DNA from 3 places in the uncultured Chitinibacter sp. genome. Region 1 is predicted to be linked to each of the others. Evidence: predicted binding sites of a transcription regulator. Region 1 holds the regulator's gene; each other region holds the start of a gene.

Region 1 (10,065 bases):
TTGGGCTGGAAGTAGGCTACCGGCTTATTCCGCTGGTGGATCGCAATCAGGATGGCGAATTGCTGCGCCGTATTCGCGGCATCCGCAAAAAAATTGCCCAAGAGCTGGGCTTTTTGGTGCCGGCCGTCCATATCCGCGACAACCTTGAGCTGCGCCCCAATCAATACCGCATTCAGCTCAAAGGCGTCGACGTAGGCTTGGGCGAAGCCTTTGTTGGCCAGTGGCTGGCCATCAATCCGGGTAATGCCGCCGGCAATTTGCCCGGCACCGCCACCACCGATCCAACCTTTGGCCTACCCGCCATCTGGGTAGATAGCAGTTATCGCGATCAGGCCCAAGCCATGGGCTACACCGTGGTCGATGCCTCCACCGTGGTTGGCACGCATATCTCGAATATTCTGCAATCACACGCCGCCGAGCTACTGGGACGCGAAGAAGTGCAAGCCCTACTCGATCATTTCAGCAAAGAATCGCCCAAGCTGGTGGAAGAGCTGGTACCCAAAGTGGTGGCAATTGGTACGTTGCAAAAAGTGCTGCAAAACCTGCTGGAAGATGGGCTGCATATCCGCGATATGCGCACCATTCTGGAAACACTGGGCGAGTCGGTCGCCCGCACCCAAGATCTGGACGAGCTTACCTCAATGGTTCGGGTGGCGCTGGGCCGCGCCATCGTGCATCAGCTATTCCCGGGTGAAAACGAGCTGCAGGTGGTGGCGCTGGAGCCGCAGCTAGAAAATATCCTGCTCTCGGCTGCCAGCGGCCGCTCGCCAGGGGGGCTGGAGCCGGGCCTGGCCGAGCGCCTACTGCAACAAGCGGCGCAGCTCTCCGAGCAGCTGGAAATGCAGGGCATTAACCCGGTGATCATCACGCCGGCCCAGTTGCGGCCGATGCTGTCACGCTTTTTAAAGCGCTCAATCCCGAATTTACGGGTGATCGCGCACACCGAAATCCCCGAATCGAAGACCTTGCGCATCATTGGCGTGCTGGGTGCCAATGGCTAAGCGCCGGCTAAGACGCTGTTTTACTGCTGAATTCTTGCAACATTCAGCAGTAAAACTGACGCAGCCACCGCAGATCAATTGTGCAGTTGCGCGGCAACAGCGATAATCTGCCGCTATGGTCGTCAAAAAATTCTTCGGTGCCACCACCCGCGAAGCCCTACGCCAAGTTCGTGATGAACTGGGCCCGGACGCGCTTATCCTGTCCAACCGGCAAGTGGCCGGCGGTGGGATCGAAATCATGGCCGTCGCCGATGCCGATGTCGCCGCGCTCACCAATGTGCAAACGGTCAGCGCGCCGCCTAAGCCCAGCCCGCGTGCGGCGCAAAATGGCGCCCGCCTGATGAGTAGCGCGCAAACCGAAGCGCCACGCCCGGGCATTGCCAAAGCGCTGGCACGCTCGTATGCCATTCCTGACGACGAAACGCCGGAAGAACTGGACGACAGCCCGTACGAGCCGCCCTCGGTACTGCGCAGCAATCGCCAACCGCGCCTTGACCCGGTCGAGTCGCGGCCAGAACCACATCTCAGCCCCCGCAGCGAGGCCCAACTGAGCTCGCGCACTGAGCCAGCGGCGCGGCAGGAAGTGCCCTTTACCGAATTTGCCAGCCAGCGCAGTGAACGCGTGGTGCCACCGCCGCCAGAACGCCCTGCCGGCACCACAGCGCGCCCAGCCCCACCGCCACGGCGCCCGGCGGCCGAGCCAAGCAAACCGCTACCCGTATTTAGTTTTGAAGACGAACCGGCTGCGCCCCAAAATAACATCGACCAAGAAGCCATGCAGGATATCGCGCGCGAAATCCGCATGTTGCGTGGCCTACTGGAAAGCCAGATGGCCGGCATGGCCTGGGGCGAGCTGAGCAAGCATGCGCCGGAAAAACTCGAAATTCTGCGCCTCTTACTCGGCGCGGGCTTTTGTGCCGCTCTCTCGCGGCAATTGATCGACAAAATGCCGGCCGGCATGAGCCTGGATACCGGCATCAAATGGGTGAAAGCCGCGCTGGCGCATAATCTGCCAGCCACCGGGCCAAACGACGATCTGGTTGCGCGCGGCGGGGTGTATGCCCTGATTGGCCCGACCGGTGTGGGCAAAACCACCACGGTCGCCAAACTGGCCGCACGCGCGGCGCTCACCTACGGGCCGCAAGCCGTGGCCCTGCTCACCACCGATAGCTACCGGATCGGCGCGCATGATCAGCTGCGCATTTATGGCCGGATTCTGGGCGTGCCAGTACATGAGGTAAAAGACGAAACCGATCTGCAACTGACCTTGGGCGAGCTTTCCGAGCGCCACTTGGTGCTGATTGATACAGTCGGGATGGGCCAGCGCGACCAGCGCATTGGCGAGCAATTGGCCATGCTGGGGCACGACAATGTCGGCACCATCTTGCTCTTGGCGGCCAATGCCCATGCTGGCACGCTGGATGATGTTGCGCGGCGCTATCGCAACCATCATTTGCTGGGCTGCATTCTGACCAAGCTCGATGAAACCGTGGCGCTGGGTGGCAGCCTGGATGTGGCGATTCGCCATCGCCTGCCGCTGCAGTTTGTGACCAATGGCCAGCGTGTACCGGAAGATCTGCACCGCGCCAATCTCAGCTACCTGCTCGACCGGGCTTTTAAAACCCAGCAGGACAATAGCGTGTTTCAGCTGCAACGGGATGAATACCCGCTCTTTATGAGCACGCAAGATACCCCCACCGATTTCACCCTGAATCTGGGAGCGGGCCGTGCCTAAACGCTGGCAAGATCAGGCCGCCGGGCTCCGGCAACTGGTCAACCCGGTGAGCTGCCGTAGCATCAGCCTGTGTGGCGGCCGCGGCGATGCCGGTACCACCACGCTGGTCATCCATCTGGCCGCCGCACTGGCCGAGCGCCAGCGTGAAGTGATGATTCTGGATGAATTTAGCGGCGCACAAAACGTGGCCAATCGCCTGCACCTGCAGCAGGGTTTTACTCTTGAACATGTCTTGCGCCGTGAAGCCACACTGGCCGATTGCCTGATCGATACGCCGCTGAATGCCCAGCTTTTACCGCTGGCCAGCCGCCCGCACAGCATGAGCCAGCTCAACGAAGCCGAGCAAAGCTGGCTGGCGGCCGAGTTTGAAGCGCTGACCGAGCATGTGGATTATCTGCTGCTCGATACCCGCCCGGCCGGGGGCAGCGGTATCCCTAGTCTGAGCCTGGCGGCCGACGATGTGGTGATTGTGCTCTCGGATCGCGCCGAATCTCTCACCGACGCCTATGCCGCCATCAAACAGCTGGCGCTCGATTATGCGCGGCGCGATTTTCGGGTGCTGGTGAATCGGGTGGATAACCTCACCGAAGCCATGGCGCTGTTTGAGCGCTTGCGCAGCGTATGCCAGCAGTTTCTGGGCAGCCTGCAGCTCAAACTGATCGGCTTTGTGCCGGAAGACGCCAAACTGAACCGCGCCATGCGTTTAGGCCGTAGCGTGCTGGAGGCCTATCCCGATACCGAGGCTAGTATTGCCCTGCGGCAATTGGCAGATGTGATCTTGCGCTGGATACCCCCCACTACCATCAATGCCAGCCCGGGGCATTTTGTGCACCGGCTGGTGGAATCATCGCGCTTGCTCAGCGAAAGGCTGCAACATGGCTAAGCCCAGCGCAGCCGCCACGACTATTGCCGAGTCATTGCAGCTGCGCGCCGGGGGCTATGCCATCAGCGGCGAACTCACTTTACACAGCACCAGCCAGCTCTGGCCTGCCTGCCGCGCGATCGATTGGCAAGGACAAACCCTCGATTTAGCCGCCGTCACTCGCGTGGATGGCGCCGGCGCGGCCTTGCTGTTTGAATTAAGCCAAGCGGGCGCCCAACTGCAACATCTCTCGGCCGATGGCCAGCGCCTCTTGCAGGCGCTCAACCCCAGTCAGCCATTACACATCCCCGCCCCAACCGGTGAACTACCACTGATCAGCCGCCTTGGCCGTGCCATTAGCCTCTGGCTCAATGATTTGGCCGAGCAAATCAGTTTTATTGGCGAAGCGGCTGCCGCTTTCGCCCTCACTTTGCGCCGCCCGCAGCTATTGCGCAGGGCCGAGCTGTGGCGCCAGTGCGAGCAGGTGGGTGCCAATGCCCTGCCCATCATCAGCCTGATTGCGTTTTTGCTCGGGATTATTCTGGCGTTTCAATCAGCGATACCGATGCGGCAATTCGGGGCGGAAGTCTTTGTGGCTAATTTGCTCGGCTTGTCCGTGCTGCGCGAATTGGGGCCGCTAATGACCGCGATTGTGCTCGCCGGGCGCACTGGCGCGGCGTTTGCCGCCGAAATCGGCACCATGAAGGTCAATGAAGAAATCAACGCTTTGGTCACCTTTGGCTACCGGCCCATGAATTTTCTGGTACTGCCACGACTGCTGGCCGGCGCCCTGATGCTACCGTTGCTGGCAATTTGGGCCTCGGTGATTGCCCTCTTGGGGGGGGCCATCGTCTTGCAAGGGTTTGGAATTCCCTTGGCCACCTTCTGGACGCAGCTCAGCGGCCAAGTGGCGCCGCTGGATATCCTTACCGGGCTGATCAAAGCCGTGGCCTTTGGGCTGGTAGTGGCCTCGGTGGGTTGCTTGCGCGGGCTGAGCACCGGCAATGGCGCCAGCGCCGTCGGCGCCTCGACCACCCGCGCAGTGGTGCAGATTCTGGTCTTGCTGGTGGTGACCGACGGCCTCTTTGCGGTGGTGTTCTACCACCTGGGATGGTAAGCATGCAGCCAGCGATTCAGGTGCGCGGATTAAGTTGTGGCTGGGGCGAGCGCCTGATTTTGCGCGAGCTGGATTTTGATATTCAAGTCGGCGAAGTGGTGACCATTCTGGGCGGCTCGGGCTGCGGCAAATCCACCCTGCTTAAACACCTGATCGGCCTCTACCCTCCGCTGGCCGGCAGCATACTCATCCAGGGTAATGAGCTGGTGGGCGCAGATAATCAGGCTCGCGAGCAGATACTGCGCATGATTGGCGTCATGTATCAATCCGGCGCGCTGTTTGGTTCGCTATCGATTTTGGATAATATCAAGCTCCCACTCGGCAGTTTCAGCCCGCTGGATCCAGCCGCCATCGATACCTTGGCGCGCCTGAAACTGCGGCTGGTGGGGCTGGAAGAATTTGCCGATTTTTACCCGGCGGAGCTTTCGGGCGGGATGCAAAAACGCGCGGCCATCGCCCGGGCGATGGCGCTGGACCCGCAGATTTTATTTCTGGATGAGCCCTCCGCTGGCCTTGACCCGGTCACGTCAGCCGAGCTGGATCAGCTGATCCGCCGGCTGGCCGAAACGCAAGGCGTGACCATCGTGGTAGTCACCCACGAGCTGGCCAGCATTGCGGCGATTGCCGATCGGGCCATCATGCTGGATAAATCCATCCAAGGTATTCTGGCCATCGACACCCCGGCTGCGCTGGCGGCAGCTAGCGATCCACGGGTGGCCCACTTTTTCCACGCTGCGCGCCCCGCCCGCGCCGGCACAGCGAGTGTGTTATGAAGCAACCGTCTTACTTTCGCTTAGGATTATTCATCATTTTCGCCATTTTGCTGGGCGCAGCCCTGCTGATTGGCGTGGGCAGCGGCCGCTGGTGGCAACCGCGCAGCACACTGGAAACCTACTTCAATGAATCGGTAAAAGGCCTCGATATTGGCTCGAAAGTGCGTTACCGCGGGGTGGCGATTGGCGAGGTCACCGCCATTACTTTTACCTACAGCCGTTATCAAGGCGAGCTGCCCGCGGCCCAGCGCCAGCAATATGTCCTGGTGGAAGCCCAGCTTGATCATGCCATTCTGGGCGAACCGGCGGCGGGCGAGAGCGCACAAGCGCAGTTAAATCGCGAAATCAGCAAAGGCTTGCGGGTTAAACTTTCACCGCAGGGCCTTACCGGCACCAGCTATCTGGAAATCGATTACGAAAACCCGCGTGATAATCCGCCCCTACCCATTCAGTGGAAACCCGAAAATCTGTATATCCCCTCGGCCAATAGCACGGTGAATCAGCTGGTGAGCAGTGCCCAAGATCTGATGGCCAAAATGCAGCGACTGGATCTGAATGAATCCATCGGGCTCTTTAACCAGACCTTACGCACCCTCAACACCAAACTCGATCAGCTCGATACCGCTAATCTCAGCCGGCAAAGCACCCAGCTCTTGCGCACCGTCAATGGCCTGCCCCTGGCGCAAATTGCCAGTGAAAGCTCTGCCCTGATTCAGGAAGTGCGCACCAGCAATCAGCAGTTGGGCACGATGCTGGCGGATCCGTCTTTGCAACAGGCCGCGCGACATCTGGCCAGTGCCGCCCAATCGGCAGATCGCCTGCTATCGGGGCCGGAGCTAAGCCAAACCGTGGCGCGGCTTGATTCCATTACCGCTAGGCTAGATCGCCTAAGCGGCCAGCGCGAAGGTGATGTGCAGCAAATCATCGATAATCTCAATGCCACCAGTAGCAATCTGAAAGCCCTGAGCGAACAGGCCAAACAACGCCCCAGCTCGCTACTGTTTGATCAATATCCACCGCGTTACACGCCGCCTAAGCCATGAAAAAACTGCTTTGTTTGTTGCTGCTGTGCTGCACCGCCTGCAGCTCTACCCCACCAGCGCGGCAGGATTTTCTGCTGCAAGCCAGTCGCACGGGCAGCGCCCAAAGCGTCCGTTTTGGCGCGCTGCAAGTGCAAGAGCTGCGCGCGGCGCCGCCTTTTCGCGATAGCGCACTGGTTTATCGCGAAACAGCGCAGCGCTTTGTGGCCGACCCCTACCATGGTTTTCTTGCCCCACCGCCAGTACAACTGAGCCAAAATCTGCGCCAATGGCTGCGCAGCAGCGGTTTATTTGCCCAAGTACTGCCCAGCGCCGGCAGCGCTGCCAGCAGCTGGCTGTTGGAGGGTGAATTACTCGCGCTGTATATCGATGTGAGCGATCCGGCCCAGCCCGCTGCGGTGCTGGAGCTGCAATTGCAGCTGCATCGCGGCACGCAAAGCTTTAGCTACCCGCTGGCGATCCGTGAAGCACTGGCCAGCGCCGAGCCTGAGGCCGCCGCCGCCGGTCTGCAGCGGGCGCTGAGCCGCGCACTGACGCAATTAGAGCAACAACTGACTTCGTCAAAAGCGGATTAGTCAGCTACACTAAAAGCCGATTTGAATTCACCCGTCTTATGTCAGCTCACCGCGCCCTCTCCCTTTATCGCAGCACCCAAAGCAGCAGCGAAGAAGATCGCGTGCAGCAGCACGCGCCCTTGGTGCGCAAAATTGCCTATCACATGATGAGCAAGCTGCCGGCTAGCGTGGAAGTAGATGATTTGATTCAAGTTGGCCTGATGGGGCTGATGGAAGCGGCGCGCAATTTTGATCCGGAAGCCGGCGTGCTGTTTGAAACCTTTGCCAGCCAGCGCATTCGGGGCGCCATGCTCGATGAGCTGCGCAACGCCGACTGGCTCCCGCGGCAAGCGCGCAAAAACATGCGCGAGATCGAAAAAGCGATTGTCGCGCTGGAACAACAGCAAGGCCGCGCGCCCACCGAGGGCGAAGTGGCACGCCAGCTGGGCATTGAGCTGGCCGATTATCAAGCCATGCTGGGCGAAGCCCGTGGCCATCAGCTGGTGCATTACGAAGATTTCGAAGAAGATGGCGATAATGATCAGCTCGATCAGTATGCTGCCGATCACAAAGCCAACCCCATCGATATTCTGAGCGACGGCCGTTTTCGCGGTCAGTTGATCGAAGCCATTGGCCTTTTGCCCGAGCGCGAAAAACTGCTGATGGCGCTGTATTACGACGAAGAGCTGAATCTGAAAGAAATCGGCGCCGTACTGGGCGTTTCCGAATCAAGGGTGTGCCAACTGCATGCGCAAGCGGTGGCCCGTTTGCGCAGCAAACTCAAAGACTGGCTGAGTTAAATGGATAAAATCAGTGTATTTGGCATCATCCTCGGCCTGACGGCCATTGTGCTTGGCCACTGGCTGGAAGGCGGGCACATTGGCTCGCTGGTGCAATTTACCGCCTTTCTGATCGTGATCGGTGGCACCACCGGGGCGGTGATGCTGCAAACCGAAATGCGCCATTTCGTCGCCGGCATCAAAATGCTGCGCTGGATTTTTATCCCCCCGAATATGGATTTTCGCAAAATCCTCGCCACCCTGATGAATTGGGGCCAGCAGGCTCGCCGGGGTGGTTTGCTCGCGCTAGAAGCCTACGTCAATAGCGAAAAAGATCCGTTTGTGAAACGCGGCCTCACCATGGTGGTGGATGGCGCCGAGCCCGATACCGTGCGCCGCGCGCTGGAGCTGGATATCGATGCCTACGAAGACCAAGCCCGCGCCGCGATCAAAATCTGGGAGTCTGCCGGCGGCTACAGCCCCACCTTCGGGATTTTGGGCGCGGTATTGGGGCTGATTCATGTGATGGAAAACCTCACCGACCCATCCAAACTGGGCGCCGGGATTGCCGTGGCTTTTGTGGCCACCATCTACGGCGTGGGTGCGGCCAACTTATTGCTGCTACCGATCGCCAATAAGCTCAAGCATTATGTGATGCTGGAAGTGCGCCGACGTGAAATGGTGGCCGAGGGGCTGGTAACCATCGCCAATGGCGAAAATCCGCGCCTGCTCGAAAACAAGCTGGCAGGTTTCCTGCACCACTAATACCCGGGCAGGTATTGATCTAAAAGCATTATCTATCAAGACTTTTAGCGCAATACCCCAACCGATCCTCCCCATCCCCACTGCCTCGCGGCAAAGCGGCCTGCCAGCCGCTATAGTCAGCTTATCCCACCCATCTCGGGGCAAGCCATGCAGACTTTGCTGCTCCTCAGCTGGCGCTTACTCGGCTGGCTTGATCTACTATTCTTTACCCTGCTGATGGTATTGCTCGCAATGCTGCCCCAGCGCTGGCTTAGCCACCTATACCCCGCACTATTTCATCGCTGGTGTCGCTGTTTTGTGCGCGCGCTGGGGGTGCAATTACGTTTGCATCAGCACTACCCCGGGCCACTGCCGGCGCAATTTATCCTGATCGCCAATCACCCCTCCGCATTGGAAGACGTCGGAATTCCGGCACTGTTTCCAGTGCGCAGCTTGGCCAAACACGAGGTGCGCGATTGGTGGCTAGTCGGACGAATTGCCGCCGCGGCCGGCACGTTGTTTGTGGAGCGGGAAAGCAAAGCTTCGCGCCAAGCGGCACAGCAGGCACTGATCGCTGCGGTGCAAGCTGGACACAATATTGCGCTCTACCCAGAAGGCGGCTGCAAAGGCCGCTGGCTGGCGCCGCGCTTTCTACACGGCGCGTTTGTCACCGCACAAGCCACTGGCGTGCCGCTGCTACCCGTATTTTTGCATCACGAGGCGCAGGCCGATTTTGAATGGGGGCCGGGCGAAACCCTGCTGCAAAAAATCTGGCGCATTAGCACTAGTCGCAACCGGGTGGTGCATTATCATGTGTTCCCCCCGATCGATCCGGCCAGCCAGCCGGATAAAGAGCAGCTCAATGCGCAGGTTTACGCGCAATACCAAGCCTGGCAAGCGCGTTTTTTGCAATAAAGCCCCTCGCCGCCGCAGCTGACACGCCCACGACAGATAAATATGCCGCATTAGTCGCTTTTCTGCTGCAGTGCGCAGCCCAGCCGTTATAATCGCGAAAGCGTTTGTCCATCAGCCCCACACCATGCCCCTGTTTCGCAAGAAAAACGTCCCCAATGTCTCGACCCGGCCGGCCCTGCCTGCGCCCGTGGCCAATTTACTGCGCGAGTCTTGGTGGCTGCTGCTGGTGGTACTGCTGGGCTTTGTCTTGCTCGCCCTCACCAGCTACCACCGCTCGGATCCGGGCTGGTCACACAGCGCAACGGAGGCCATGATCCACAATCGCGGCGGCGCGTTTGGCGCCTGGCTGGCCGATGTGTTGCTCTATACCTTTGGCGTCTCAGCCTGGTGGTGGACGCTCTTTCTGGTGGCGGCGATCTTATGGGGCTACCGGCGGATTGACCGAGTCACCGAGTCATCGCGCCCTGTGGTCTTGCTGGCCTGCATTGGCTTTGTGTTTATTCTGCTCTCCAGCAGCAGTCTGGAAGCGCTGCGCCTGCATAGCC
Region 2 (10,065 bases), on a different contig from region 1:
TTCGGGATCTCGGGGGCTGATCGCCTCTTGAGCTTCGGCAGTGGCTTCCTGATGGAGCGAGATGATTCGCCCTTCTGTATCGCGACTGACATACATGTGTGCATTCTCCACTGCAAAATAAAACCACGCGGAGCGTGGTTTTATTTTTTAATCGACAAAAAAGAATTAAACCCCGAGCTCTTCAACCCATTGCAGTGCTTGCACATGTGCACGATTAAGCATGTCTGGAGTAATTTGTAGCTGCTCGCATAGCCGCGGCACTTCGGCCATGGATGGGTCTTCACAGGCCTCGGCCAGTTCGAGGAATGGCCCGTAAATGCCGGTACGTGTGAGCAAGGCATCGCTCACTGTTTCCGGCAAGATAAGGGTTTCGAGAATGTTTTCCATCGGCATGTCTAGCAAGACATCCAGCAAGGAGAACATGCCCACGATAAAGAGATTATCTTTGTCCTGGCCATCAAGCAGGTGCGAGCCGAGAAGCTCAACCAAGCGCCCCCGAGTGACGGCAGTTTTAAGTAACGCAGGCGGTGAGCCAGTTTCTGCGCCGGCGGTCACCAGTAAAAGCGTGAGCCAGCGGTAGAGCTTCTGATAGCCCAATATGGTCACGGCATGGCGGAAGGACTGAATTTCACACGACAAGCCAAAGCCCGCCGAGTTAATATAACGCAGCAGCTTAAACGATAGCGCTACATCGCGTTTTAGGGCGTTTTCAATATCGCGAATCTCAGCGTTGTTACGCAACATATTCAGCAAATTCAGAATATTGGCGTAACCCGGATTGATTACCTTAGCCGACAGGGTGACAGGGTGCGCGAAGTAGTACCCCTGGAAGCAATCCATGCCGATATCAAGGCACTGCTTAAATTCTTCTTTGGTCTCTACTTTTTCGGCGACTTGCAGTAGAGGATATTTGCGCAACTCTTTCGAGAGGGTAGGCACTTGTGCCATTCCCAGTTGCTGAATGTCGAGTTTGATGTAGTTTGCAAACTCAATCATTGGTGCTGTTTGTGGGGTCAGCACAAAATCATCAAGGGCGATGCCAAAACCCTGGTTACGCAGCTCCGCAATCCGGTTTAATAGTTCAGGCGAGGTTTGCGTGGTTTCAACAATTTCGAGGACTACGCGCTGTGGTTGCAGCAACTCTAAGAAATTGCTTTCCAGCATCGACTCCGCGACATTAATAAACGCAATCTTATCGCCTACCAGCCAATCGGTTCCCATATTGGAGATGGTATTTACCAATACATTGGTACCCGCCTGCATATCACTGGAAAAATCCGCCGTTTGGGCATCCTGATTCAAACGGAATAGTAATTCGTAGCCAATAATCTGCTGCTGACGATTGAGGATCGGCTGGCGACCAATAAATGCATGTTCTTGCGTCATGTTAAAGCCTGCTGGCTATGCCCCTGTGTTTATTAGGCTATCCTAATGTTTTTGCTTGCAATCAACAAGCCTTGCTTACACTAAATCCTGTGCAAAACGTGATGTTTTGATTGCTGAGTGGTCGGCATGGGTCGATGCAAGTAGATCTTCCATATCTAGCACCAAGACAATCGAGCCATCGCCCGATAAAGTGGCCCCAGCGATACCTTTAGGACGGATATGTTGTAGTGGTTTAATGACCACGTCGTCACGACCAATGAAGCTATCTACCGCCAAGATAAATGAGTGCTCCGCTGATTGCATCAGTACGCCAAACTGGGGGACCTGAACTTCCTCCCAGCCAATCAGGTTCGCTAGTGAACGTACAGAGAGGATCTCATCGCGCACGACAATGGTGGCGCGCCCAGACACTTCCTGCACCTGTTCTTGGCGAATAGTGATGATTTCGCGCACCATGGCCAAAGGCACCGCGAATGGCTGATCGCATACTTTGACCACTAGCACCGGCAAAATGGCCAAAGTTAATGGTAGGGAAATTGTAAAACGTGAGCCATCACCAACGATGGATTGAATATCCACCCGACCGTTCAGTTTTTGGATGTTGGTTTTCACCACATCCATGCCCACGCCGCGGCCAGATACACTTGAAATCTGATCTTTGGTAGAAAAGCCGGGCAAGAAGATCAACTGCAGTGATTGTTTGTCATCAAGGCTATTTGCCGTCTCAATATCGATAAGGCCTTTCTCAATGGCTTTGCGGCGAATAACATCCGGCCGCATCCCACGACCATCATCGGTAATTTCGATCCGAATATGATCACCAACCTGAGTCGCAGACAGTTCAACCACAGCCTTGGCTGGTTTGCCGGCAGCAATCCGCTCTTCTGTCGTCTCGATACCGTGATCAACCGCATTTCGCACCAAGTGCACCAGAGGATCATTCAGATCTTCCAGCATGGTTTTATCAAGCTCGGTTTCTTCACCTGAGATAATGAGCTCTACATCTTTGCCCATTTGCCGTGCCAAATCACGAGCAAGGCGAGGGTATTTTTGGAACAGCCGGCCGATTGGCTGCATGCGCGTTTTCATTACCGCGTTTTGCAAATCGCCAACCAGCAAATCGAGCTGGCCAATAGCCTCATCCAATGCTTTTAGTGTACCGGTATCCATTTTCCCTGACATGATGTCAGAGCGTAGTGTGGTCAGACGATTTTTGGTTAATCCAATCTCACCGGATAGATTCAGTACCTGGTCAAGGCGAACTGTATCAATCCGGATGGTAGTCTCTTGTGTCGAGAGTTGCTGAGATGCCGCGTTGGATTGTGCGCGCTGTGCCGTCGTAGCTGGAACTGCTGCCGCAGGTTTCAGACTCAGCATTGGGTCTGCAACTTGGGCGACAGGTGCTGCTGGCTTAGTCTCAATCACGGTCGCGGTGGATTCGATCACTTGTGGTTCAGAACTGGCTGAAGCACTAGGGGCTTGATCAAGCAGTACATCATACAATTGCTGCCAATTATGCTCTTCACCATTCGGTTGTGGGCTGCTGGCTGGTGAAGCTGGCGTTGCTACTGAAGGCGCAGGGGGCGCTACTGCTGCCGATGTGGCATATAGTTCTTTGCCCTCCAGTACGTTATCCAATCTTTCTAGCAGGGATGGATCTACCGGGGCTGGGAGACGCGACTGTGCCATTGCGCCAAACATGTCACGCACTGCACCAGTGGCCATCAGGATTTCATCCATGATTTCTGGTGTTAGCTTTAATTCACCGTTACGGAGTTTGTCGAACAGGTTTTCCGTACGATGGCAAAGACTAACCATCGCATCGACATTCAAAAAGCCTGCGCCACCTTTGATGGTGTGAAAGCCGCGGAAAATATCATTTAAAAGTGCTCGATCATCCGGACGTTTTTCCAGTTCAACAAGCTTATTATCCACTTCGGACAGGAGCTCTGACGACTCAGTCAGAAAATCCTGTAGCAGGTCTTCCATGCCGGCAAAATCACTCATGATATTCTCCTTCTATATGCTTCAATTAGAAGCCGAGGCTTTCCAGCAGGTCATCGACCTGTTCTTGGTTGGTAACGACATCGGTACGCCCTTCAGATTTCACGACTGGGCCGTTAAGGAGGCTGCTCGATTCATCGGGCTTGCCCGCATTGGGGCTGAACATTAAGAGGAAGTCCAGCAGCTGTGACTCCATATCTTTGGCCATGACCAGAACTTTTTTAATCACTTGGCCGGTCAGATCCTGAAAGTCTTGGGCCATCATAATTTCCAGCATCTGATTGCTGACTTGCTCTGATTTTTGCGTGGTGTCTTTGAGGTGCTGGTGAGTTTTTTCAACCAAAGCCTTAAACTCATTAACCGAGAGTTGCTTAGCAAAAAAACGATCCCACTCTTGGCTCAATTGTTGCGACTGCTCAAGAATGGCATCTTGCAGCGGTTTGGCCACATCCAATGCGTTGAGTGTTTTTTCTGCAGCTTGTTCAGTCATGGTCGCGACATAAGACAAGCGGTCACGTGCATCTGGAATTGAGCTCGCCGCTGTTTCTAGCGATTTGTCAAGGCCGAGTTCACGCAGTGTGTCGTGCAGTTTGCGCGTTAGGTGACCGATATGCGAAAACATAGATTTCGCAGGTTCAACCATTTCTGCATTGCTTGATGCAGTTTGTTGTTCTTCAGTGACTGCGGTTGTGACTGGGGCGTTTACAGGCGCTGCCTCGGTGTGATTTGCTGAGACAATGCTGTCAAATAACGCTTCAAGATCAGCGGAATCTCCGCCTTGGATTGCTGGATCACTCACAGTGTTCTCCTGCGATTTGTTTTGTCTGATGGATTGTTATTTGCCCATATTGGCAAAGATTTTCTTGAGCTTCTCATCCAGCGTGGCTGCAGTGAATGGCTTGACAACATAACCACTCGCTCCAGCAGTTGCAGCTTCAATGATGTTCTCTTTCTTTGCCTCTGCGGTAACCATTAAAACTGGCAGATGCTTGAGCTGAGCATCTGCACGAATTGCTTTGAGCAATTCGATGCCAGTCATATTGGGCATATTCCAATCAGTTACGACAAATTCAAATTGGCCATTTTTCAGTTTGTGTAACGCAACTTGACCATCTTCAGCTTCATCCACATTGGTGAAACCAAGTTCTTTCAAGAGATTGCGCACAATGCGACGCATGGTGGAAAAATCATCCACCACGAGAAAACGCATGTTCTGATCTGCCATAACTTACTCCATTCTGCGTTGTAGGCGCATTCAAAAAACTGAGAGGTGAATTTCTATTTAGCTGGCAAGCAATGGAACCAAAGTGTCTGCCAGAATAATCGGATCAAATTTAGCCACATAAGCATCAACGCCTACACTGGCACCCATTGCTCTATTGGCATTGGATGAAAGTGATGAGTGCATTACCACTGGAATGCCTTGGAAACGGTGATCTGATTTAATATGTTTCGTTAGTACATAGCCATCCATTTCAGGCATTTCCGCATCGACAAGGATTAATTTCAGCTTGTCTTTTAGATACTCACCATCATGAACTGCACGATTAGCTAAATTCTGCAGCTTATCCCATGCCTCTTTGCCATTATTGGCCTGATGGTATTTAACGCCAATCTTATCCAGGACACTGACAATTTCTTTGCGCGCCACTAGTGAGTCATCAACAAAGAACATGAAAGTATCCGAGCTGATATGCGATTTAGGCAGATCGGGAACAATCGGTTCACCGATTACCGTTGCGAGAATCTGCTCTACGTCCAAAATTGATACCAGCTTGCCATCCGGTAGTTCAGTGATGGCTGTAATCATCGCCTGATTGCCAGCGAGCATACTTTCAGGGGCTCGAACCTTATCCCAGTCGACCCGAATAATCCGATCTACATCATGAACCAAAAAGGCCTGGGTGTGTTTTGAGAACTCAGTCACGATCATGGTGCTAGTGGTATCGCCGACTGGTTTCTCTTGGGTGGCAACAAATCGCGACAGCGCAATGACTGGAATGATATTTCCGCGCAGTGAAAGTACACCTTCCACTCCATGGGGCATATTGGGTGTTTTGGTGATTTTGGGCGTTTGCGATACTTCACGTACTTTGAATACATTGATACCGAATATTTCACGCGTACCTAAAGTAAACAGTAGGATCTCCATTTTATTGGAGCCTGCTAATTTGGTGCGTGCGTCAACTGTTTCAAGCAGATTGGTTTGTTCTGATTTGCTCATAGCTTGCTCCAGTTATTCGGCTTAATTATCGACATCACGCAACAGGAAGTTGGCGATGCTTTGGGACAGTTTATGTGGTTCAAATTTGGCCACGTAACCATCGACACCCACTGACTGCCCCAGTTTTTGATTCGAAAGGCCCGATAGTGACGAGTGCATTAGCACTGGAATTCCTGCAAAACGTGGGTCGCTCTTAATCTGTTTGGTTAACATATAACCATCCATTTCAGGCATTTCAACGTCAGTGAGTACGAGGTGGATCAGATCCTTCACTGCAACACCCTGAATTTCCGCCGCTTGGGCAATTCGGAGCAACTCTTCCCAGGCCCTCTTACCGTTGATGGCATGGGCATGATGAATGTTCATGGCATCTAGCGTTTGCTCAATCTGGCTGCGAGCAACCAGTGAGTCATCGGCGAAGAATACGGTTTTATTCACGATTTTTTGGTTCTGAATAACGGTGGTGGTATCGACGCGGTTACTGTTTTGAGTGGTTTCAGCCAGTACCTTTTCCACATCCAACATCATCACGAGCTTGCCGTTTTCCAATTCGGTTACTGCTGTAACCAGCCCGCCCATTTGCACGGTAAGCATGTCAGGCGGTACACGCATCACGGACCAGTCAAGCCGCAGAATAGTATCTACAGCTTCAACCAAAAAGCCCTGCGTGTGACCGTTGTATTCAGACACAATCATAATATCTGGGCGGCTTTCAGTTTGGATGCCGGCGTAACGGGCCAAGTCAATCACTGGTACAAGTGCGCCGCGTAGACTCACCATGCCCTCAACCGAAGATGGCATATCAGGGGCCTGAGTGATATCAGGCGTACGCATCACCTCACGTACTTTGAACACATTGATCCCGAAGGTTTCACGCCGGCCTGATCGCTGATCTAAGCCCAGTGTGAACAGCAGAATCTCCAGTTTGTTTGTGCCGGCAAGCTTGGTTCTGGCATCAATATTTTTGAGAAGGTCTGACACGACAAGGCTCCATAATTCGCACGTTGAATTTAGCTAGCAGGTATCGGCGCATGGGCAAAAAAATGAAGGGTAACTGATTAAATTAACCCCTTTTGCACGATGCTGAATTTGATCAACTCAGTAAGCATGGCCGTCGCAATTAAGCCATTTATAATGCAAAAATCCCAAAGCAACAAGGAAGGTTTCTGGTGGAGCAAAGCCTACAGACAATGAATCCCAAGGAGCTGGAAGAAGCTTTCACGCTTTTTACCGAGGCTTCTCGTCAATTATCAAATGCTTATGCTGAGCTGCAGCGTGATGTTGCTTCATTGACTGAGCAGTTAGCTGTTGCGAATGGGCATCTAAAAAAACAATATGAAGAAAAGGCAGTGTTGTCACGAAGGCTCAGTTTGCTGCTAGAGAAGCTTCCGGCGGGTGTGTTGGAAGTGAACGCAGCTGGTGAAATTGTAAGTTGCAATCAGCGTGGTTTCGAGCTGTTGGGTGCAGTGGCGCTTGGGAGTAAATGGCAAAACGTATTGAGTGATCGCTTGAAATTAGTTGAGTCCGATGTTTGGCAATTTGGTGATGTCGGCGAGTCGGGCTATGTGCGGATTGAGCAGGTGCAGGTGCCTGAGGAAGGCGTGGAGTTGGTGCTGTTGCATGATGTCACTACAACCATTCAGATGCGGGCGGAGCTTGAGCGTCAGGGCCGTTTAGCCGCCATGGGGCAAATGGCGGCAGGCCTTGCGCATCAGCTGAGAACGCCCTTGGCTGCAGCATTACTCTATACCGGGCATTTGCAACGCCCAGAACTGCGAGAAGAAGATCGCCTAAAATTTGCAGCCAAAACCAATGAACGGCTGGGTCGTCTTGAGGTGTTGGTGCAAAACATGCTGCAATTTGTTAGGGGCACGCCGCAGCAAATTAGTACAGTCAATTTGGTTGATGTGATTCATGAGGCGGTGTCGGAAGTTCGGTCGATTTATGAGCCCAAGGGCGTCCGTTTGACTACAGATGTGCCGCAATTATTTGCAATGGTTGCGGCGAATCATAAAGAGCTAAGCGGTGCAATCATGAATCTTTTGGAAAATGCCTGCCAGGCGTCTGTAGTGGATGGCGAGGTGCTTTGTCGCTTGATAGACTCTGATGCTAGCTTGCAGTTGGAAGTGGTTGATTATGGGGAAGGGATCGCGGCTGACGTTTTACCACGCTTGTTTGAGCCCTTTTTCACGACTAAGAAAGGTGGTACGGGTTTGGGCTTGGCGATTGTAAGAAATATGGTTAAGGCATATGGTGGGGAAGTGACTGTTACCTCAGCCCCGAAAATGGGGAGTAACTTCAAGATTTGCTTGCCTCGATTGCCTGACAGCACTAATGTGTTAGAACAAGACTGATTAGGCATGACTGCGGAATAGTAATTCTGTAGCCTGATTTGATGAATGAAATCTGCTAAAGGTTGGTGTAAGAATGACTCCTACGGTTCAAATTGAAGGCAATGTCGGTCGTGTGATCTTGTCTGGTCAATTCGACTTCAGTGCGCATCGTGAATTTAGACAGGTCTGTGAATCCATCATCGCCAATCCAGACATCAAAGAAGTCCTCGTGGATTTTCAAAACGTCAACTATCTGGATAGTTCAGCGCTAGGGATGCTCTTGCTGTTGAAAGAGAAAATTGCTGCTGCGAGCAAAACGCTGGCCTTAGTTAACTGCCGCGATACCGTGAAGCAAGTTCTCGAAATCGCATGTTTTGGTAAAATCTTTACCATCCGCTAAAGACTGCGGACCAAACAGATGAAAATTCTGGTCGTCGACGACACCGAAGCTATTCTTCTTTTAATTTCCCGATTTGTTGAAGCGCTAGGCCATCAGGCTATTCTGGCCCGTAATGGCCAAGAGGCCATTGAAGTCTGGCGTCAAACTCGCCCCGATCTGGTGCTGATGGATGTGATGATGCCCATCATGTCGGGCCCAGAAGCAGCGGTTGTGATTAAGGCCGAAGCGGGCGCTACTTGGGTGCCAATCGTCTTCGTGACCGGGGTTGGGGAAGAGAACGCGCTGGCTGATGCCATTGAGCGTGGTGCCGACGACTATATCAACAAGCCCGTCAATTTCCGCGTGCTGGAGGCCAAACTCAAGGCAGTAGGCCGTACGCTGGAACTGAATCGCCAGGTTCGTGAGCAATCCAAAACTCTGGCTGATTACTACGAACGCGCCGAAGAAGAAAAGCGCGTTGTACGCCATTTGATGGATCAAATGGTTAACTCAGAACGTTTGGCCGACCCACAGTTCCAATATTGGCTCTCTGCTGCCGAAAGTCTCTCGGGCGACCTTATTGCCGCCGCTCGTACTCCTGGGCAGGCGCTACACATCTTACTAGCTGATGGCATCGGCCACGGGCTGACCGCCGCCCTGAATGTCCTACCTTTGACGCAACCCTTTTACAGCATGACTGAAAAAGGCTATTCGATTACCGATATCCTTTTTGAAATGAATGCCAAAGTGCGGCAGGTGTTGCCGATTGGCCGTTTCGTCTGTGTATCGCTGATTTCTATTGATGAAGTGGGTGGCACGGTCGAAATCTGGAATGCCGGTATGCCCCCGATTCAGATCCTAGATCGCAATAAGCAAGTGGTGCGGGTGTGTAGCTCTAGCAATTTACCACTGGGGATTGTCCCTTCGCATTCGCTGGATCTCTCCCCTGAGCGCATTTACTTCAAAGAGCCTGGCTTTATTGTGGCGTATTCCGATGGCTTGGTTGAAGCGCGTAACGCCAGTGGGGCTGAGTTTGGTTTGCCCGCACTGCTACAGACTTTGATCGCTGACGATGAAACTGGCTTGCCGCCCACAACCGCCGAGCAAACGCGGATGGTGGCCCAAACGAAAATCGCGCTGGCTGATTTTCTGGCCGGCGAGCAACACCATGATGATGTTTCCTTAGTGATTGCGAGCTTTGGGCAAGACGATATGGAAGTCGCGCTGCCCGCCGATACCGTCCCGCGGGCGGCAGAGTTGGCTTTGCAGGAGATTCCGGCCGATTTTAATCTGCTGGCTGAATGCAACTGGCGCTACTCTCTCGCGATTAGTGCTGAAGAATTGCGCTATTTAAATACCATTCCCTTCATGATGTCGTTTGTGAAGGAAATCAAAGCTCTCAGCGAAGTGCAGTCGGATATTTTCCTGATCCTGACTGAGCTGTTTGTCAATGCCGTGGATCATGGCTTGCTGTTGCTCGAATCGTCGATGAAGACCCAACCAGACGGAATGGAGCAATATCTATCGCAACGCGCCGAGCGCCTAGCGGCTTTGCCGGAAGGTCGGATCGAAATTGATCTATTGGGCTTGCGCTATAAAGAGCAGCAAGTGCTCAAAATCCGGGTTAAAGACAGTGGTAATGGTTTTGATTGGGCCAATTCTTATGCCAAATTAGCGGCTGGTGGTCTGCCCTCAGGCACGCATGGCCGCGGCATTGCGCTGGTGCGTGCGCTGTCGCT
Region 3 (10,065 bases), on a different contig from region 1:
GGCCTGGGATGAGAGCCGCTATGGCCTTGAATACGATCTGGACACTTACATGATCGTGGCCGTTTCCGACTTTAATATGGGCGCGATGGAAAACAAGGGTTTGAATATCTTCAACACCAAATACGTGTTGGCCAAGCCCGAAACCGCCACTGATGCCGACTTTGACGGCATTGATGCCGTGGTAGCGCATGAGTATTTCCACAACTGGACCGGCAACCGCGTGACCTGTCGGGATTGGTTCCAGCTTAGCCTGAAAGAAGGCCTGACCGTTTACCGCGATCAAGAGTTTTCCAGCGACATCGGCTCGCGCGCCGTACAGCGTATTCACAATGTGCGCGTGCTACGCACGCATCAGTTTGCCGAAGATGCGGGCCCGCAAGCGCACCCCATCCGCCCGGATGAATATCTGGAAATCAATAACTTCTACACCCTCACTGTGTATGAAAAAGGCAGCGAAATCGTGCGCATGTACGAAACCCTGCTTGGTCGCGACGGTTTCCGCAAAGGGATGGATCTGTACTTTAAGCGCCACGATGGGCAGGCGGTCACCTGCGATGATTTCCGCGCCGCGATGGCCGATGCCAATCAAGTCGACCTGACCCAGTTTGAACGCTGGTACAGTCAGGCTGGCACCCCCCGGGTATCGGCCTGCGGGGCTTATGATGCGGGCGCGCAGCGCTATACCCTTACCCTGCGCCAAAGCTGCCCGGCCACACCGGGCCAAAGCCAGAAGCTGCCATTCCATATTCCGGTTGCCGTCGGTCTGATTGATCGCCGCGGCCAAGATTTGCCGCTGCAGCTCGCGGGCGAAGCCACTGCCGGCGCGCCAACGCGGGTGCTGGAATTGCGCGAAGCCGAACAAAGCTTCACCTTTATCAATGTGCCTTGCCCACCGGTGCCATCGCTGTCGCGTGAGTTTTCCGCACCCGTGGTGCTCGATTACGCCTACAGCGATGAAGAGCTGCTGTTCCTGATGGCACACGACAGTGATGCTTTTGGCCGCTGGGAAGCGGCAAACCAGCTGGCAGTGAAACTGATCCTGCAACTGTATCGCCAACCGGCCGAACAACCGCTACTGGCACCGGCCAACTTCATTGAAGCCTATCGCAAGGTGCTCAATAGTAAGCTGGACCCAGCATTAGTCGCGCTGATGCTGGAATTACCGGATGAAAAATACCTGCTCGAGCAACTGGACGCCGTCGACCCTAGCCGCCTGGCGCTGGTGGGTAGCAGCCTGAAACAGCAGCTTGCGCGCGAACTGCGCCAAGAGCTATTGGCCCACTATCAACAACTGAATGATGGCAGCCCATATCGCTACGGCGGTGAGCAAGTAGCGCGCCGCAGCCTGAAAAACGTCTGCCTTGATTACCTCGCTGAACTCGATGAAGCCATGATCGGCAGCCTGCTGGCCGAGCAATATCGCAAAGCCGACAATATGACCGACCGGCTGGCGGCTCTCAAGGCGCTGGTCAATCGCGACGGCGGCGAAGCGCAATTGGCCGATTTTGCCCAGCAATGGCACGATGATGCGCTGGTGATGGATAAATGGTTTGCCCTGCAGGCCACCAGCCGCCGCCCAGGCGCATTAAACCGCGTGCAAAGCCTGCTGGCTCATCCGGCCTTCTCGCTGAAAAACCCGAATAAGGTCCGGGCCTTGCTCACTTCATTCTGCAGCCTGAACTTGCAGCATTTCCATGCCGCGGATGGCTATGCCTATGCTTTTGCCGCCGACAAAATCATTGAGCTCGATGCCATCAACCCGCAAGTGGCCGCGCGCCTGGCTGGCAGCTTTAATCGCTGGACCAAGGTCGAACCGCAACGCCAGTCGCTGATGAAGCAAGAGCTGGAGCGGATCCGCGCGCACGAAGGTTTGTCATCCGACACCTACGAGATTGTGAGCAAAGCGCTGCAAGCCGCGCAGTAAATGCGAGCAGCAGCCAATAAAAAACCGCCCCTCAGGGCGGTTTTTTATTGCAGCTTGCGAAGCTTAGCCACGTAGCAGTGACAGGGCCAGCTGCGGCAAACTATTGGCTTGTGCCAGCATGGCTGTGCCGGCCTGTTGCAGTATTTGCTGGCGGGTGAGATTGGCGGTTTCCTGCGCATAGTCGGTATCGCGGATTCGCGAGCGCGCCGCGCTATTGTTTTCGATGGTGTTGCTGACATTATTAATCGCCGACTGCAAGCGCGATAAATTAGCGCCAGCCTTGGCCCGCTCGCCATTAATATAATCGAGCGCTTCATCAGCATGGGCGATCGCCAGTGTGGGCAGCTTCACCAGATCGATATCATCCAGCCCCAGATTTTTGGCACTCATCCCGCCAAACTGCACGGTGATTTTTTGCCCGGCCCCATTGCCCACCTGAAAGGTCGTTTCTTTTAGCCCCGTTGCGCCCTGCACATCAATGCCAGTCGTGCCCGCCGCCCATACCTGCTTAAAACCCTTGAGCACCTGCTTATTAAATTGCGTCCCTTGATCTTTAAATACGTCGGTACTACTCAGCGGCGCTTTGCCATCCACATCGGCACCGCCCAATGCGCCGGTATCGGCATTGGTGAGGTTCACGCCCAGATTGGTAAACAGGGCCGGCGTGGCCGCAGCGGCCAGAAATTTGCTATCAAAATCATTAAAGCTGGCAAAGGCGCCATGGCTGGCATTGGTGAGCGCCTGATCGAGGGTAGAGCCGGTATTTTTGCTAAGGTAGGTCATGATGTCTTTGATCCCCTCCCCTCCGGCGGCTTTAATTTGCTGATGCATATAACGCACCGCCAGATAACCGCCGCTATACACCGCCGAGCCGCTGGCGGGGTTGGTTTTATAGCTTAAAGCCACCGCCGTACTGGTACCGCCCGAGGTATCGGCAAAGAGACGCTCATCGGCACCGTGGATGAATTCGGCCATCCCTTCTTTGAACCACGTATCCATGGGGGCAAAGTTCATGGTGCGCCCCATGACGGCATGCACCATTTCATGCGCAATAATCCGGTCGCTATACACCGTGCCATTGTCCATTGCCACGCCACCACCATCAGGTAGGTTGGGCGGTTTGAAATCCTCGGGGTCAATCCAGAGGAACATATTCAGAGTTTTGCCATTGGCGTCGGCTGTACCGGTTGTACTACCGACGGCCGCTGCAGCGCCGCCCGCTACATTACTCAGCCCCGAGCCTGCCGGTGGCTCAAAGACGATATTCAGATCAACGCCATCGGCGGTAATGCCCAGCAGATTGGTAATCCGGGTTTCGGCTTCTTCCAGCCAGCCCATTTTCAAGCCATCAATAATGCCGCGCCGAGCCGCATCGCCCCCCAAGCTACTTTCCGATTGGGCAAAGATTTTTTGGCCGTTAAATTCGGCATTCTGCGCTTGGGTGCTGAGGCTTTGCAGCAGTTGATTCGCCTCGGCCTGCAAGGCTTGCCGATCCGAGCCCGACAAACTGCCGTTGGCAGCTTGCACGCCTAGCTCTCGAATGCGCTGCACGACATCGGCGGCATTACTCATCGCGCCTTCAGCGGTCTGCAATAAGGAAACGCCATCATTCATATTGCGCACAGCTTGCTGATCGCCTCGAATCAGCGATTCCATGCGGCTGGAAATCGCCAGACCGGCCGCGTCATCCTTGGCGGAGTTGATGCGCAGGCCAGACGACAGACGTGACAAGACCTGACTCAGACCAGTACCGGTCTGGGCCAGGTGGCGCTGCGTATTCAGCGCGGGCACGTTTGTCGTAATTTGCATGGAGCAAACACCTCAGGCGGGGAAACACCCCATCATCAGCGCTATCGGCAACTTGACAAAATACTTTAAGCCTTGAAAGAAAAATCTTTGCACGCATCCCGCGACAGGCTGCCCCACAAAAGAAAACCGGCCAAGCGGCCGGTTATTCTCTGAGGGGTATCGGCTGCTAGCGCTTGATATTAAAAGGCCAGAGCGATATACCCATTATTGGATCGCGGTACTACCCGGCGCTTCATGGGTGGCAAACAGCGCCCCGACATCAACGGCATCAAAGCCGTATTCCTTGCCGCAGAAATCGCACACCACATGCACTTGGCCACGTTCGGCCAAAAGCTCATCCACTTCTGGGCGCTCCATCAGCTTGATCATGCCGCCCACGCGCTCGCGCGAACAGGTGCAGGCAAAGCGGGGCGTTGCCGGCTCGAATACGCGGACACTGTCTTCGTGGAACAGGCGATACAGCGTTTCACGCGGTGGCAATTGCAAGAGCTCTTCGTGCTTGACCGTGTCGGCCAGGGTCACCAAGTGTTCCCAGCTTTGCTCGGCATCGTCTTGCGCGGGCATTTTTTGCAGCATCATGCCGGCAGCCATGCCATCTTGGCAGGCGAGCCACAGCCGGGTATCCAGCTGCTCGGAATGGGTCATGTAATGCTCGATAATCTGCGCCACGGTTTGGCCCGCTTGCATGCCCACCACGCCCTGATATGGCTCACCCACGCGTGGATCAAGGGTAATAAAGAAGCGTCCGCCGCCCAGCAGCTCGGCAATTGACCAATCGCTCGGTGCGGCCGCGATTTTCTCGGCATCCCAACGCGCAGTCGCCCGCAGGGTTTTCTCGCTGGTCACTTCCACCACCAAAAGCTGCAAAGCGCCGGGGCCGTGCATTTGCATAATCAGCGTGCCATCAAATTTCAGCATCGCCGACAGCAAAGCGCCAGCCGCCATCAGCTCGCCCAGACGCTCGCGCAAGATAGCTGGGTAATCATGGCGATTGAGCACTTCCTGATAGGTGGCTTCCAGTTGCACCAGTTCGCCACGAACCGGCGCGTTGTCAAACAGGAAGCGTTCCAAAACATCTTTCATCACTACAACCTAAATATCGGATTAATCTGGATTGCCGCGCATTATACCCGAAGCCCACCGCCGGCTTGCGGCCGGCTAGCCCAGCTGCTCGGTGAGCTGATAGCTGGTCATCGGCAGACTAGAGCTCACATCAAAGGCGCAGCCGGCCTCGATGCCGGCTTTGGCCAAGGCCGCGGCATCGAGCGTGTCATACAGCGCATGCATGGCCCCAATCGCGTAATCGCGGCCGCTGCCCATCGCCCAGAATCGCTGAAACTCATACACTTCGCGCAGGCTATAAACGCCAAAAATGCCGTAGGCATTGGCGATTAGCACCGTCATCTGGCTCGACTCGTAAGGGTCGTCCTCTTCCTCTTCGGGCTTGAGGTAAAACTCTTCCTTGAGCTTGGCGTGTAATTTGCGGAATGACTCAAAGATGGCGGCGCGGCTGGTAAAATCAAGGTTCTTAATCCGTTTGAGCGCCGATTGCAGCACCAGATCATGCGCGGCGCTGCCGCAAATGGCGAAATAGCTGCCATCGTGCTGGAAAATCTTATTCCAGCGCGCATCGTCCAGCGCACCCAGCCGCATATCTCCAAAAGTTGATTGGCTATCTGCCGCAATAGCAATCTGGCCGTCTTTGCGCACCACCACTACCGTTGTCATGGTTTTTTGCGTTCCTGCTGTCCGAAAAACCAAAGTCTGAGCCGCAGCGGGCGCAGGCGTCAACCTTGCCGCCCAGCGCTGCGGCATTTTACCCCCGCCAAGTCACGGCCCGTTTTACCAAGGGGCTAGCCCCCAGCCGGCACTTTATCGCCCATCCGGTGCGTTTATCGATGCTAAAGGCATTTAATCGCATGTCATCCAGTGCTCTGCCGCCGCTGCGTACAGTGCTCGCACCGCCCTGCGGTCTCATCATACAACTGGAGAACACCATGCATCGATCGATCTGGCTGACGCTAATGGCGCTCAGCACCCCGTGGCTGGCTTACGCCAACGACACAAGCGTTGATTACAGCGCCAGCTATTTATTCACGCGCGATTTTGAACTCAATCGCGGCGGCGAAGCGCGCTTTAACTGGCAGCAAGTGGGCATTGGTGTGCAACACCGCCTCGATCCGCAGCGCACTCTGGGGCTCGACATCAGCGGCGGCAAGCAAAAATGGACCTTTACCCAGCCCAAAGCTTGGGGCGGGCGCGCGCCATGGCAAACCCTTGAACGGGCCGGGCTCAGTGTGAGCTATCAGTACGCCAGCCAAGATGGCTGGATTTATCAAATCGCGCCGGGGATCGAATACGCCGGCGAAGCCGATGCCAAGCGCAGTGATGCCCTCGGCTACGGTGCAACCGGCTTTATTGCGCGCGCATGGAGCCCCGATCTCTTGCTCGGGCTGGGTATTTCGGCTTGGAGCGGTTTAGAGAACACCAGCGCCTTTCCGTTTATTGTGGTCGATTGGCGGATTAGTCCCAGCTTGCGCCTGCACAACCCATTTAGCGCCGGCCCCGTTGGCCCGGCAGGGCTGGAGCTAAGCTGGTCCCCCCTGCCCAAACTGGAGCTGGCCACCGGCGCCACCATCCGCAGCTACAGCAGCCGGCTCGCCGCCAACAATACCGTGGCCGCAGGCGGAGTACTAGAGCAAACCACGGTGCCGGTGTTTGTGCGCGCCGGCTATGCCTTTAGCCCGTTTATGCGACTGGATGCCTATCTGGGCGCAGGTCTGGCGGGCAAGCTCACCCTGCACGACGCCCAAGAACGCGAAATCAGCCAGGAAAAGCACGATCCAGCGCCGTTTATGGCGATTGCGGTCAGCGGCACCTTCTAAAGCGCGGTCATTCATCGGTGCGGGTGGCGTTTTATCCCGCGGCCATGCAGCTCGTCGCAGCCACCAGCACCGCCCATGCCAACGCCATACAGTAGTGACATCCACTGCTAGCTCACTAGCGATCTGAAGGAAACCACCATGTCTATCTTGCAAATTCGCCAGCTGAACAAGCGCTACCGGCTGGACGACATTAGCGTGCCGGCGCTGACCGATATCCAGCTGGATATTCAGCCCAATCGCTTTACCGTACTTTCCGGCCCCTCCGGCAGTGGCAAAACCACATTGCTGAATTTAATTGGCGCGCTCGATCGCCCCACAAGCGGCGAAATCATCCTCAATGGCCAGCCTTTATCGCGGCTGAATGACGATCAGCTGGCGGATTTTCGGGCCCGGCAGATTGGGTTTATTTTTCAAAACTTTAATTTGCTGCCGGTGTTATCGGCCTATGAAAACGTCGAATACCCACTGATTCTGGCCAAAGTGCCACCTCAGGTGCGGCGCAACCGCGTGATGGAATTACTCGCTGCAGTCGGCCTTGCCGACAAGGCCCAGCATCGCCCCGGCCAACTCTCGGGCGGGCAACGCCAACGGGTGGCTATTGCCCGGGCGCTGGCCACCAATGCGCAATGGATTCTGGCGGATGAGCCCACGGCCAATCTCGATCAAGCCACCGGCGCGGCAATTATCGCGCTGATGCGGCAGATGCAACGCGATCTGCAGGTGTCGTTTATTTTTTCTTCCCACGATCCGCAAGTGCTGGCGGCGGCCGATGAGGCGGTGTTTATCCGCGATGGCCGCATCGTCGAAAGCCGCAACCTGGCAAGCCAGCCGCACCCTGAGAGGGCCTACGCATGAAAATCCTGACTTTGGCCGCGCGCAATCTAACGCGCAATCGCCGCCGCTCGCTGGCCACCTTGCTGGCGATGACCATCGGCTTGATGGCCGTGCTTTTGTTCGGCGGCTATAGCGGCAATATCAATCTGGGCCTGCAAACCGGCTTTGTGCGCAGCAGCGGCCATTTGCAAATTCAACATCGTGATTATTTTCTGTTTGGCAGCGGCAACCCGGCTGCCTACGGCATTGTCGATTACCAGCGCTTAATCCGCACCATCGAAGCCGACCCGGTATTGCGGCCAATGCTCACGGTCGTGACCCCCACGCTCAGCCTGGGCGGGATTGCCGGAAATTTTAATGCTGGAGTATCGCGCACTGTGCTAGGTAGCGGCGTGGTGGTGGACGAGCAAAATCAGCTGCGGCAATGGAATGACTACCGCTTTCCCGGCGCCGCCCGCTTACTGCCGCTCACCGGCAGCGCGCCCAATGGCGCCACCATCGGCACGGGCGTGGCACGGGTATTGCAGCTGTGTGGCGAATTAAACGTCAAACATTGCCCGCAACCCGCACACGAGGCGATGGATGCCAGCAAAACCGCGACACCCACTGATCTAGCTGCCTTGGGCGCAGCCAGCCAAAACCCAGCAGCGCCAGCCGCTCAAGCCGGCACACGGATTGAGCTGTTGGCCGCCAATGCGCATGGCGCGCCCAATGTGGCGGCGCTGGATGTGGTGAAAGCCGAGCAGCTGGGGGTGAAAGAGCTGGACGATATCGCCATCACCCTGCATCTGCGCCAGGCGCAACAGCTGATTTACGGCCAAGACACGCCCAAAGTCACCGCGGTGGTGGTGCAGCTGAAACACACGTCCCAAATGCCCGCCGCCCGCGAACGGCTTGAAACCCTGCTGCGCAGCCAGTTTAAGGCGCAGCCACTGGCGGTGCAGGATTTCGCCACCTTAAACCCCAGTTACGGCCAGATCACCGGCATGTTTGCCGCCATCTTCGGCTTTATCGCCATCCTGATCGGCGCCATCGTGCTGTTCACGGTGGGCAACACCATGAATATGGCGATTGTGGAGCGCACAGTCGAAATCGGCACCTTGCGGGCCATGGGCTTGCGGGCCCGCGGTATCCGCCAGCTGTTTTTATGTGAAGGCGTGCTGCTAGGCGCCGCCAGCGCCGTCACCGGCCTGAGCTTGGCTCTCTTGCTGGCTTATGTGATTAACCACAGCGGCCTGACCTGGATGCCACCGGGCAATAGCGAACCCGTGGCGCTCACCGTGCGGGTGTGGGGCGAATGGGGGATGTTGCTGGGGAGCGCGCTGGGGCTCTTGCTGGTGGCTGCATTCTCGGCCTGGTGGCCCGCCCGCCGTGCCAGCGCGCTGAATATTGTCGATGCCTTGCGGCATGCCTAAACCCATCGGCCTACCCTGCCAGATATACCTAGCCGAGTATGCCGATTGAAACCATATCAAACCTAATCTAGCGGCTTATACCCGCGAAGGAGCACATCATGAAACACGCATTCATTCTTATCCTGCTGGGCGTGGCTTTTCTCGGCCACAACTTGGGCCTGTGGCCAAATCTCTTTAGCCTGCTTAGCGTGTGGTGGCCGCTGATCTTAATCGCGGTGGGCATCGCCGGCCTGCTGGCGCCACGCCGTAGCGAACATCATTGCAGCCACCCTCGGGAGCAAGGCCATGTTTAAACCGCTACCCCGCTATGGCCTGCTGCTGGCCAGCGCCTTGCTAGCCGCCAGCGCCGCAGCAGCCCCGACGGCACAAAGCCTGCTGGCCACCAGCGATGGCATTCGCAACCCCAGCCAATCGTTTGCCCTCACCAGCACGCTGACCGAATACCGCAATGGCCAGCAAACCGAGCAAACCACGCTGGCGGTGTATGCACGGGCTGAGCCCAATACGGGCCAATACCGCAACCTGATCCGCTTTGTGGCCCCGCAGCGTGATAACGGCAAATTGCTGCTGAAAAACGGCAACGACCTGTGGTTTTTCGATCCGGCCAGCAAGGCCAGCGTGCGCATCTCGCCACAGCAGCGTTTACTGGGGCAGGCGGCCAATGGCGATGTGGTCACGGTGAATCTGGCCGTGGATTACAGCGCCCAGCTCGCCGGTGAAGAAGCGGTGCAAGATGGTCAGCAGCAGCCGCGCCAAGCGTATTTACTCAAGCTCAGCGCCAAAACGCCAGAGGTAACATACCACCGCATCGATTACTGGCTGGATAAAACCAGCTTGCAGCCGATCAAGGCGCGGTTTTATTCCAGTAGCGATCGTTTGCTGAAAACCGCTTTTTATCGCAAGTTTGAACAGCAACTCGGCGCCCTGCGCCCAACCGAAACGGTGATCATCGACGGGCTCGACCCCAAATGGATTACCGTGGTGCGCAGTAGTGACTGGCGTTATCGCGACGTGCCGGAAAACTGGCTGCAGCGTGAGTATCTGCCCAACTTTAAGGCCGAATAATGCGCAACCCACCCCGCCCGCGTGCTGGGCGCTGGCACCATTGGCGGCGCGCCAGCCTTGGCCTCATCGCCAGCGCCATTGCCAGTGCCATCACCAGCCTGTCTCCCAACGCCAACGCCGCTGCGCTCGTCGC

What was found. Region 1 encodes FliA, which starts transcription of late flagellar genes. Its sites were predicted from a motif close to GCTAAAGNTNNNNNNNNNNCNGCCGATAAT; they were not measured.
Region 2: a site for FliA is predicted at 6,635-6,664, ahead of QV747_RS01285 (chemotaxis protein). Genes of this name have one in related genera too.
Region 3: a site for FliA is predicted at 3,774-3,803, ahead of QV747_RS08590 (flagellinolysin). Genes of this name have one in related genera too.

What each region holds. Positions count from the first base shown of each region.
Region 1 is NZ_CAMFLP010000012.1:79,009-89,073, forward strand. Features, by position in the region: gene flhA (flagellar biosynthesis protein FlhA) at 1-1,001, shown strand, start outside; gene flhF (flagellar biosynthesis protein FlhF) at 1,117-2,736, shown strand; gene QV747_RS13415 (AAA family ATPase) at 2,729-3,619, shown strand; gene QV747_RS13420 (ABC transporter permease) at 3,612-4,715, shown strand; gene QV747_RS13425 (ABC transporter ATP-binding protein) at 4,718-5,488, shown strand; gene QV747_RS13430 (MlaD family protein) at 5,485-6,531, shown strand; gene QV747_RS13435 (ABC-type transport auxiliary lipoprotein family protein) at 6,528-7,103, shown strand; gene QV747_RS13440 (RNA polymerase sigma factor FliA) at 7,142-7,882, shown strand; gene QV747_RS13445 (flagellar motor protein) at 7,883-8,626, shown strand; gene QV747_RS13450 (1-acyl-sn-glycerol-3-phosphate acyltransferase) at 8,774-9,520, shown strand; gene QV747_RS13455 (DNA translocase FtsK) at 9,645-10,065, shown strand, end outside.
Region 2 is NZ_CAMFLP010000001.1:263,631-273,695, forward strand. Features, by position in the region: gene QV747_RS01255 (hypothetical protein) at 1-96, opposite strand, end outside; gene QV747_RS01260 (EAL and HDOD domain-containing protein) at 166-1,386, opposite strand; gene QV747_RS01265 (chemotaxis protein CheA) at 1,462-3,393, opposite strand; gene cheZ (protein phosphatase CheZ) at 3,419-4,189, opposite strand; gene cheY (chemotaxis response regulator CheY) at 4,226-4,615, opposite strand; gene QV747_RS01280 (chemotaxis protein) at 4,673-5,614, opposite strand; gene QV747_RS01285 (chemotaxis protein) at 5,636-6,595, opposite strand; gene QV747_RS01290 (PAS domain-containing sensor histidine kinase) at 6,784-7,968, shown strand; gene QV747_RS01295 (STAS domain-containing protein) at 8,042-8,347, shown strand; gene QV747_RS01300 (SpoIIE family protein phosphatase) at 8,366-10,065, shown strand, end outside.
Region 3 is NZ_CAMFLP010000005.1:177,151-187,215, reverse strand. Features, by position in the region: gene pepN (aminopeptidase N) at 1-1,924, shown strand, start outside; gene QV747_RS08590 (flagellinolysin) at 1,988-3,733, opposite strand; gene hslO (Hsp33 family molecular chaperone HslO) at 3,938-4,816, opposite strand; gene QV747_RS08580 (MFS transporter) at 4,892-5,461, opposite strand; gene QV747_RS08575 (hypothetical protein) at 5,731-6,618, shown strand; gene QV747_RS08570 (ABC transporter ATP-binding protein) at 6,757-7,473, shown strand; gene QV747_RS08565 (ABC transporter permease) at 7,470-8,867, shown strand; gene QV747_RS08560 (LiaI-LiaF-like domain-containing protein) at 8,966-9,160, shown strand; gene QV747_RS08555 (outer membrane lipoprotein-sorting protein) at 9,153-9,932, shown strand; gene QV747_RS08550 (hypothetical protein) at 9,932-10,065, shown strand, end outside.